DNA from 3 places in the Oryzomicrobium terrae genome. Region 3 is predicted to be linked to each of the others. Evidence: riboswitches for the same ligand, from Rfam matches in the RefSeq annotation. Region 3 holds a riboswitch; each other region holds the start of a gene.
The links. Region 3 has a riboswitch for cobalamin ahead of OTERR_RS00715 (ribonucleoside-diphosphate reductase subunit alpha). Riboswitches for the same ligand answer to the same signal wherever they lie in the genome.
Positions count from the first base shown of each region.

Region 1: linked by a shared signal. The riboswitch ahead of bluB (5,6-dimethylbenzimidazole synthase) and the one ahead of OTERR_RS00715 (ribonucleoside-diphosphate reductase subunit alpha) in region 3 are both predicted to bind cobalamin.
Region 2: linked by a shared signal. The riboswitch ahead of OTERR_RS15160 (TonB-dependent receptor family protein) and the one ahead of OTERR_RS00715 (ribonucleoside-diphosphate reductase subunit alpha) in region 3 are both predicted to bind cobalamin.

Region 1 covers NZ_CP022579.1:2,933,660-2,936,927, reverse strand. Annotated here, with positions in the region: gene OTERR_RS13290 (gamma-glutamylcyclotransferase family protein) at 1-91, opposite strand, end outside; gene fba (class II fructose-bisphosphate aldolase) at 177-1,241, opposite strand; gene bluB (5,6-dimethylbenzimidazole synthase) at 1,345-2,127, opposite strand; cobalamin riboswitch at 2,174-2,384, opposite strand; gene OTERR_RS13275 (GlsB/YeaQ/YmgE family stress response membrane protein) at 2,509-2,775, shown strand; gene pyk (pyruvate kinase) at 2,930-3,268, opposite strand, start outside.
Region 2 covers NZ_CP022579.1:3,345,426-3,348,693, forward strand. Annotated here, with positions in the region: RNA gene ssrS (6S RNA) at 72-248, opposite strand; gene OTERR_RS15150 (cell division protein ZapA) at 260-652, opposite strand; gene OTERR_RS15155 (cell division protein ZapB) at 725-922, opposite strand; cobalamin riboswitch at 1,095-1,320, shown strand; gene OTERR_RS15160 (TonB-dependent receptor family protein) at 1,458-3,268, shown strand, end outside.
Region 3 covers NZ_CP022579.1:162,793-166,060, reverse strand. Annotated here, with positions in the region: gene OTERR_RS00720 (DNA ligase) at 294-1,148, opposite strand; cobalamin riboswitch at 1,285-1,538, shown strand; gene OTERR_RS00715 (ribonucleoside-diphosphate reductase subunit alpha) at 1,728-3,268, shown strand, end outside.

The DNA.
Region 1 (3,268 bases), 760 kb from region 3:
GGGCGGGCTGGCCGGGGTAGGCGGTGCCGCACACGGCGGCCATGATGTCGTCGCACATCAGGGAACCGTAGGTGAAGCAGTGACGGGGCATGAAAAGTCTCCGGGACTTGCAAGCAAGACGGCATCGCCGTGGCGATGCCGTCTTGGTGCAGGCAAGCGGTGCGCTGGGCGAACGCTTAGCGGACGATCTGGTTCAGTTCGCCCTTCTTGTAGCGCTCGGCCATCTTGTCCAGGGACACGGGCACGATCTTGCTCGCCTGACCTTCGCAGCCGAAGGCCTGGTAACGGGCCACGCAGATCTTCTTGGCCGCTTCCCGGGCGGGCTTGAGGAAGTCGCGGGGGTCGAACTTGGCGGGGTTCTCGACCAAGTAGCGGCGCACCGCGCCGGTCATGGCCAGGCGGATGTCGGTGTCGATGTTCACCTTGCGCACGCCGTGCTTGATGCCCTTGACGATCTCTTCCACGGGCACGCCGTAGGTTTCCTTCATGTCGCCGCCGAACTGGCGGATCTCTTCCAGCAGTTCCTGGGGCACCGAGGAGGACCCGTGCATCACTAGGTGGGTGTTGGGGATGCGGGCGTGGATCTCGGCGATGCGGTCGATGGCCAGGATGTCGCCGGTGGGCTTCTTGGTGAACTTGTAGGCGCCGTGGCTGGTGCCGATGGCGATGGCCAGGGCGTCGCAGTTGGTCTGCTTGACGAAGTCGGCGGCCTGGTCCGGGTCGGTCAGCAGCTGGTCGCGGGTCATGGTGCCCTCGGCGCCGTGGCCGTCTTCCTTGTCGCCCTTCATGGTTTCCAGGGAACCGAGCACGCCCAGTTCGCCTTCCACCGACACGCCGATGGCGTGGGCCAGTTCGGTGACCTTCTTGGTCACGGCCACGTTGTACTCGAAGGAGGCGACGGACTTGCCGTCCTCTTCCAGGGAACCGTCCATCATCACCGAGGAGAAGCCGGAGCGGATCGCGGCCATGCACACGGCGGGGGACTGGCCGTGGTCCTGGTGCATCACCACGGGGATGTGGGGATAGGCTTCCAGGGCGGCGAGGATCTGGTGGCGCAGGAACGGCTCGCCGGCGTATTTCCGGGCACCGGCGGAGGCCTGCATGATCACCGGGGCGTTCACCTCGTTGGCGGCTTCCATGATGGCCCAGACCTGCTCCATGTTGTTCACGTTGAACGCGGGCAGGCCATAGCCATTCTCGGCGGCGTGGTCGAGGAGTTGGCGCATCGAAACGAGAGGCATGGTGGTCTTCCTAAAATAACAAAGGCCCCGGGGGCAAAGGCGGGCATTTTACCCCGTTTCCTTGCACTCCCGGAGCCCGGCCGCAGGGCCGCGATGGTGGGGGTTAGAGCTTGCGCTCCCGGGCCGCCCGGGCCTGGTCGGCCTGCAGGTGGGGCACCAGGGCCGCCGGCACCGGGGCGCCGAAACGCTCGGCGTGGACCAGGGTTTCCAGGGGCAGGCGGGAACGCCACCCGGCGGTTTCCAGTTCGGGTTTGTCGAAGAAGTGGCTGACCCGGCCGATGCATAGGTAGGCGATCGGGATCACCCGCTCGGGAATGTCGAGGATTTCCTTCAGCCGTGCCTGGTGGAAGATCGACACCCAGCCGACCCCGAGGCCCTCGGCCCGGGCCGCCAGCCACAGGTTCTGCACGGCGCAGACGGCGCTGTAGATGTCCATCACCTTGAGGTGGGTGCGACCGATCACCACCGGGCCGGCCCGGTCCCGGTCGCAGGTGATGCACAGGTTGATCGGCGCTTCCTCGATGCCTTCGAGCTTGAGCGAGCGGTAGGTGCCCTGGCGGTGCGCCTCGAACATTTCCGCCGCCTCCCGGTTGGCCTCGTCGAAGGCGCCGTGGACCGCCGCCTTGGTGGCCGGGTCCTTGACCACGATGAAGCTCCAGGGTTGCATGAAGCCCACCGAGGGGGCGAAGTGGGCGGCGGTGAGCAGGCGCGACAGCACCTCGTCCGGCACCGGGTCGGGGAGGAACTGGCCGCGCACGTCGCGGCGCGAAAAGATGGTGTGGTAGAGGGCTTCCCGGGCTTCGGCGGTGAAGTCGGGCATGGCCTGGTGGCCGGCGGGCGTGGAGGAGGCGGCGAGGGTCGCCGGGATGCTGCAGTCGGTCTTCATGGAGTCCCCTTGTGAAGAACGGTGGCGGACCGCCTGGCCGTGCGGTCCGTCGAAACTCCTCCAGGCCGGTCTTCTGACTCGGGATCGTCCCGCCGGCGCGCCTTCCCGATCGGAAATCCGCAGCGGCGGCGATCAGTGGCATGTGCGTCGGCAGTCCCCCTCACAGCGTTGGGCACGTCGCGGAATTGCCCTGCCGGTGGCGGGGCGCACCGCGTTCCCGATTCTCCCTTGCGGGCACCTGGAAGGCGTGGGTGTCATGCTGCCCGGCAGAACCGGGCGCGGCGATTCTAGCAGAGGTGCGGGGGCGGGATTGCCGCCGGCAATGAAACGATCCGGCCCGGCCGGCCTCTAATGTTTTACCCCCCACCACCGGAGACAGCCATGGGCTGGATCGTCACGCTTCTGGTCGGCGGCTTGATCGGCTGGATCGCGAGCCGCATCATGAACACCGATGCCCAGCAGGGCATCATTGCCAACGTTCTGGTCGGGATCATCGGCTCGGCGTTGGGGCGCTGGTTCTTCGGCGACGTGATCGGCATCGGCGCAGCAGAAAGCGCCGGCAGCTTTTCCCTGGTCGGGCTGGCTTTCGGCGTGCTCGGGGCGGTGATTCTGATCGCCCTGCTCAAGGTGGTGGGGGTGTTCCGCTAACGCCATCAGGCACCACTGCCGGTGGGGATGCCTGGCTGAAACGCCGCGCCCCTGGCCGATCTCCAAAGGGGGGGGCCGGAGATCGGCCAGGGGCGCGGCGTTTGGCGATGGAGGCGTGAAGATGCCCGTCCCGCCTGGGGTTTGGGGCAGGGGCTTAAACGGTGGGCGCCTGGTGCTCGCCGACCCGGACGATCTTCAGGGTGTTGGTGCCCCCCGGGGTGCCGATCGGCTCGCCGATGGTGAGCACGATCAGGTCGCCCTTGTCGACCACGCCCCGGGCCAGCAGCAGCTGCTCGGCGTCGGCCAGCAGCAGTTCCCGCTCGGTGTGCTGCTCGCCCATCAGCAGGGGGCAGACTTCCCGGTAGAGGGTCATGCGCCCCACGGCGGCCGGGTCCGGGGTCAGGGCGTAGACCGGCACGCCGCAGTTGAGGCGGCTCATCCACAATGCGGTGGAGCCGGACTGGGACAGGGCGGCGATGGCCTTCACCTTGAG
Region 2 (3,268 bases), 340 kb from region 3:
GGCAGGGCCAGAAAAGGAAACGGCGCGGTGAAATCGCCTTGCAGCGATCCAGCGCGCCGTGCCCAGTCTTACAGGCCCCCGCAGATGTCGTTTCGGCCGGCATCTCGAACCCGGAGGTTCAGAGTGGTCGCTTACCGACCGGCGTCTGGTACGTCGCAAGGACGCGCACTTTGCCGGCACTGGATGGGCAACCTAAGCCCATACTTGGTTCAGAGAATGTATGGCCGTCGCGGGCACCGCAGGGGACACCCGGCGGAGGTTAGAACAGGGAGTCGGACCGAGGGGCTGTCGCTTCGCTGGAAGCGTCTGCCTTGCCCCGGAGCGCCTCATCCAGTTTGGCCTCCATGGCGCCGATTCTACGCTGAAAGTCAGGGGTGTCAAAACCCTCTTGAGCCTCTGCCGCCGGGGCATCTCCCGCCTGGGGGGCGGAGGCGGAACGACGTAGGGCGAGCAGGTCGTGGGCCAGGTTGAGGGCCGCCATCACCGCCACCCGCTCGGCACCGCCGGAACGGGTGCGGGCGGTGATTTGCTTGACCTGCTCATCCACCAGGGCGACCGCCGCCAGCAGTGCCTCGCGCTCCTCGGGAGGACAGGCGACCCGGTATTCCCGGCCGAGGAGTTGCACGTCGAGAAAATTGGACTCGGCGCTCATGGTCGTAGACCTTTGCAGGAAAGTTCGAAGGGAGGGAGAAAAAAAGAAGGGCCGGGCAGGGCGGCGGGGCCGTTACTTGTCTTCGGGCACCCGGGCGAGCAGCGTCTCCACCCTGCTCCGGGCGGCCGCCATGCGGGCCGTCAAATCGGCGTTGCGCGCTTCCGCCGCCGCCAGCTGGGCCTTGAGGGCGGCGTTTTCGCCGCGCAGGGCCTGACACAGGCCGACCACTTGGTCGACCTTGCTTTCGAGGGTGGCGAGCTGGTTCTCCATGGCGCGCACTATAGAGGCGCAAACTCTTCCCGGTCAAGGAGTAAGCGCCGGATTTGAAGGTGTTTTGTGGATTATCGCCTCCCGTTCCCGCCTTGCCCCTACGGCCGTCACCGGGGTATCCTCCGCCCCTCGCCGTTGCCCGGTTCCAGGTCGCTCACCGACCCCTGCCGGCGCATTCGGCCCCTTGCCAGGTGCTGCGCGCGACCCCATCGCCGCGGTTAAACGGGAAACAGGTGCGCACGACTCCCCGAGTCCGCCAGGCCTGTGCTGCCCCCGCAACGGTAAGCGAGTAGGTGCCCCCTCATGCCACTGGGCTTATGCCTGGGAAGGCGGGACGCCACCCCGGAGATTCCTCCGGTCTCGCAAGCCCGGATACCGGCCTGTCAGGGACACAAGCGGAAGTGCTGCGGGAGGCGGCATGGCGTGTGGACTCCCCGGCGCCGCCGCCTTGTCCCCGCCTGACATCTCCCCGGTACTGCATCAGAACCGGCCACAGCCTGCGGGGACGCTCGCGGTGGCACAAGGGAGTCCCTCCATGTCCAGCACCATCCTGCGGGCCGCCGTTTGCGCCCTGCCCGCCTGTTTGCTCCTGCCTGCATCCCATCTCCGCGCCGAAGAAGTCATGGCGCCGGTGGTCGTCACCGCCACCCGCTTCGCCGACCCGGATCCGCGCATTCCGGCCAACATCAGCGTCATCACCCGGGACGACATCCGCACCACGCCGGCCCTCAACCTGCCCGATTTGCTGGCCACCCGGGCCGGCGTCAACGTCAGCCCCATGTATGGCCCCCTGGGCATCGATGCGACGGTGGATATCGGTGGTTTCGGCGTCACAGCCACCAGCAACACCCTGATCCTGGTCGACGGCCAACGTCTCAATCCCATCGACTCAGCCAACCTGATCTGGGCCGCACTCCCGCTAGAAAGTATCGAGCGCATCGAAATCATGCGCGGCTCCGGCACCGTGCTGTACGGTGACCGGGCAACCAGCGGGGTGATCAACATCATCACCGACAAGTCGGGGAAACCCCGCGCTTCCGCAACCGCCACCGTCGGCAGCTACGGCTATCGGGGACTGGATGCCAGCGTTGCCACCGGCAACGAGCACGCCTACTTCAACCTGTTCGCCCGCTACGCCGACAGCGACGGCTACCGGCGCAACAACTGGCAGAACCAGCAGGCCGCCAGCGGCCGGGCCGGCCTCAAGCTGGAGCGGGGCGAAGTCTTCACTGACTACGCCGTCTACAAGGAAGCCTCCGGCCTGCCAGGAGCCTTGACCCAGCCTCAGTTCCAGGCCAATCCGCGCAACGCATCGACGCTCTTCGACAACCAGTGGAAAGAAGGCTATCGCCTACGCCCGGGCATAACCTATGCCCTCACTGACACCGTGACTGTCGAGGGCGAAATTGCCAGTGAGCACCAGGATGTAAAAAGTACGTTCGTGGACTACGGTGGCGCCAGCAATCGGGTGCGCGACACCCTAGCCTTCACCCCCCGGCTGCGCTGGAGCCACGGCCTGGGCTCCCTGGCCAGTGTGACGGTGGCCGGCCTGGATCACTACGACGGCACCGTATCTGCGACCAACCGGGGATCGGCCAACCAGTGGGCGCACCAGACCAGTACCGCCTACTACCTGCAAAACGTCACGAACCTGACCCAGCAGCTGAGCCTGACCATGGGAGGACGTAGCCAGAGCATGAGCCAATCGGCCAATCAGGCTGAATTTGGGCTCCAATCTGCCATGGCGGGCCGGTCCAATCGCACCCGCAACGCTTACGACATCGGCCTGGCCTACGCTCAGGACGCCTGGCGGGTGTACGGCAAGACCGGTACCACGTTCCGCTTTGCCAACATCGACGAATTGTTCGGCAACCCCTTTGGCACCACTCCGTTCTTCGCCGGCAACATCCACCCCCAGCACGGCACCATCCAGGAGGTGGGCGGCAGCCTGAAACTAGGCGCCTGGAGCACCAAGCTGTCCTTCTCCCGCCTCGATCTGACCGATGAAATCGGCTACGACCCGAGCAACTACACCAACACCAACTTCAAGCCTACCCGGCGTGACAGCGCCAACTTTGAACTCGAGTGGAAAGCCAGCGACCGCTGGAACAACCGCTTCACCTACACCTACCTGGACGCCACTTTCCGCAGCGGCGCCAACGCCGGCAAGACCGTGCCCCTGGCCCCCCGGGACCAGGCGACGCTGCAGAGCACCTGGAAGGGGGGAGCCTGGGGCACCTATTCGCTGGCGGCGCGCTACGTCGGCAACCGTCGTCTGGACGGCGACTTTGCCAACCAGCAAAGCTGGCTGGCCGGGTACTTCACCGCCGACTTGCAGGGGTCCTG
Region 3 (3,268 bases):
TGCACGAAATATTTCCAGCAAAAGCCTGCCGAACGTGCGTTTTGTCACTAAAAACCCAGTAAAAAACCAGGGAAAGCCAGTTTTTGTCAGCTTTTGTCAGAAAACAAATCGTTCATTTCGGTTCTTTTGTCATGCCCATTTGGCATCAAGGCCGACGCCGCCCCGCCCCGTTCCGCCTGTGCCGCACCAACGAATCCCGTTGGGGACACCCATAGCCCGGTGGCGCCCGGTCCAGCGTCCCAGGCGGACAGGGTCGGTGGTTGGCCCCGAGCCCCTGCCTCCCCACGCCGCGCTTAGCGGGCCGCCGTGCCGGCGCTCCAGTCCGCCCGCACCCGCAGGTAGCGGGGAAAGCGCGGCAGGCCATGCTCGGTGAGGCCGTTGTGGCGGTAGGTGACCCAGGTCCCCACGGGGGGCGGATTGCGCCGGGCGGCATCGTCCAGGCCACTGCCCAGGCCGAAGCGGCGCCCTTCCGGGGTTTCCACCAGCAGGGCCCCCAGTTGGCCCCGGTACTTGCCCTTGCCCGGCAGATAGCCCACCACCCGGGCTTCGCCGTCGTCGTAGGGCTTCACCTTGAGCAGGTCGTCGCTGCGCCCGGCCTGGTAGCGGGAATCGCCGCGGTGCAGCATCAGGCCTTCGCCGCCGTCGGCCACCACCGCCGCCAGACGGCGGCGCAATTCCCCCTCGCTGGCGACGCGGAACTGGACCACCGCCTGCACCCAGGGCTGGCCGATGGCCGCCACCGCCACCTCCAGGGCCACCAGGCGTTCATCGAAAGTGCCCGAATGGGCCGGCAGGTCGAACACCAGGTACCGCAACTGACGCCAGTCCGCCTCTACCGCCACCTGCTGACGCACCGTCCCCGCCGCCCGGGCAAAACCGCCCCGACCGGCCCACAGCTCGCCATCCAGGGGCGTGGCCGGCCAGCCGGCGGTGAACCAGGCCGGAGCGGCGATCGGTTCCCCGCCCCGGCTCCACAGCTGCCGGCCGTCCCAGTAGCCGCGCACCCCGTCGTATTTTTCGCTGACCCAGTAGGCGCCCAGGTCCACCCCGGTGCCGGGCCGGTAGGTCCGGGCCAGCAGCAGGGCTGGGTCGGCAAGGACGCCGACGGGCAGCAGCATCAGGCCGAGGGCAAGGATCAGGGCGCGCATGGCCGCTCCAGGAAAGGGGATACGCCACAATGCCATACGCATTTAACCGCCACCACGACCACAACATGTAGTCAAAAAACTAAACACAAGCACTACATCTAGTGGTTTTTTCTTGACGCGGCTTTTCCCTCTCCGGTACATTCCCGGCCACGATGGTTTCCCCTTTAGGGGATGAAACTGGAATTCGGTGCGGCGGGGCGTTTGCCCGCAACCGCCCAAGCCGAAGCTGCCCCCGCAACTGTAAGCGGTGAGCGCGCCCCATCCGCCACTGGACGCCACGCCGTCCGGGAAGGCCGGGGCCGGAGTGGATGCACGCAACACCACCGTGCCGCCACGCTGCCAACGCCACGACCCGCGAGCCAGGAGACCGGCCATCGCCGCAGCGCCGTGCTGTGCGCCCATCCGGGCCTGGCCGGCGCGTTCTGCGTTCTGACTTGGGGCGGGGTGCCCCCGGGAAGGAGTGGCGGTCCGCCCCGGGCCGCCCGGGTGCAACGACGACGGCCGGCCCCTGGCCCGGCGCCGCGGTGCCCCGCCCCTCCGCTTCCGGTCGCTCCCCTCCCGCCACGGGGAGTTACCTGCATGCACCACCCTGCCATCACCGCCGAGCGGAGCCCCGCTCCGGCCACCGCCCTGTCCCACGCCGCCGGCCCCGACCTGACCGACACCGCCTTCAACACCGGCCTCGGCGTCAGTGTCAGCGCCCGCAGCTTCGAGGTGATCCGCCGCAACGGCGCGGTGGTGGCCTTCAACCCGGACAAGATCGCCGTGGCCCTGACCAAGGCCTTCCTGGCGGTGGAAGGCCACCAGGGCGCCACCTCGGCCCGCATCCGCGATGTGGTCGGCGAACTCACCGCCACCGTGGTCAACGCCCTGACCCGGCGCCTGCCCGGCGGCGGCACGGTGCACATCGAGGACATCCAGGACCAGGTAGAACTGGCCCTGATGCGCTCCGGCTCCCACGACGTGGCCCGGGCCTACGTGCTCTACCGCGAAAAGCGCGCTGCCGAGCGGGCCGCCCAGGCCGCCGCCGCGCCGGCCAGCGACGCGCCGGTGCTGCACGTGGTGGATGGCGACATCCGCCGCCCCCTGGACCGGGCCGCCCTGCTGGCCACAGTGCGCGAAGCCTGCGCCGGCCTGGCCGACGTTTCTGCGGACACCGTGCTGGAACACGCCCTGCACAACCTCTACGACGGGGTGCCGGTGGTGGCGGTGCGCCAGTCCCTGGTGCTGGCCGCCCGCACCCTGATCGAGCGGGAACCGGCCTACAGCAAGGTTTCCGCCCGGCTGCTGCTCGATTCGATCCGCGTCGAGGTGCTCGGCCAGCCCACCGCCCACGGCGCCATGACCGCCGGCTACGCCGAGTACTTCCCCCGGGCGATCCGCCGCGGCATCGCCGCCGAACTGCTCGACCCGCGCCTGGCCGAGTTCGACCTGGAGGTGCTGGGCCGCGCCCTGGTGGCCGACCGGGACCTGCAGTTCGACTACCTGGGCCTCCAAACCCTCTACGACCGCTACTTCCTGCACGTGGATGAGCAGCGCATCGAGCTGCCGCAAACCTTCTTCATGCGCGTGGCGATGGGCCTGGCCCTCAACGAGATCGACCGGGAAGCCCGGGCCATCGAGTTCTACAACCTGCTCTCGTCCTTCGATTTCATGAGCAGCACGCCGACCCTGTTCAACAGCGGCACCCGCCATTCCCAGCTGTCGTCCTGCTACCTGACCACCGTCTCCGACGACCTGGAAGGCATCTACCAGTCGGTCAAGGAAAACGCCCTGCTGCAAAAGTACGCCGGCGGCCTGGGCAACGACTGGACCCCGGTGCGCGCCCTGGGCAGCCGCATCAAGGGCACCAACGGCAAGAGCCAGGGGGTGATTCCCTTCCTCAAGGTGGTCAACGACACCGCCGTGGCGGTGAACCAGGGCGGCAAGCGCAAGGGGGCGGTGTGCGCCTATCTGGAGAGCTGGCACCTGGACATCGAGGAATTCCTCGAACTGCGCAAGAACACCGGCGACGAGCGCCGCCGCACCCACGATATGAACACGGCCAACTGGATTCCCGACCTGTTCATGCAGCGGGTGATGAACAACCAGGACTGGACCCTGTTCTCCCCCAGCGACGT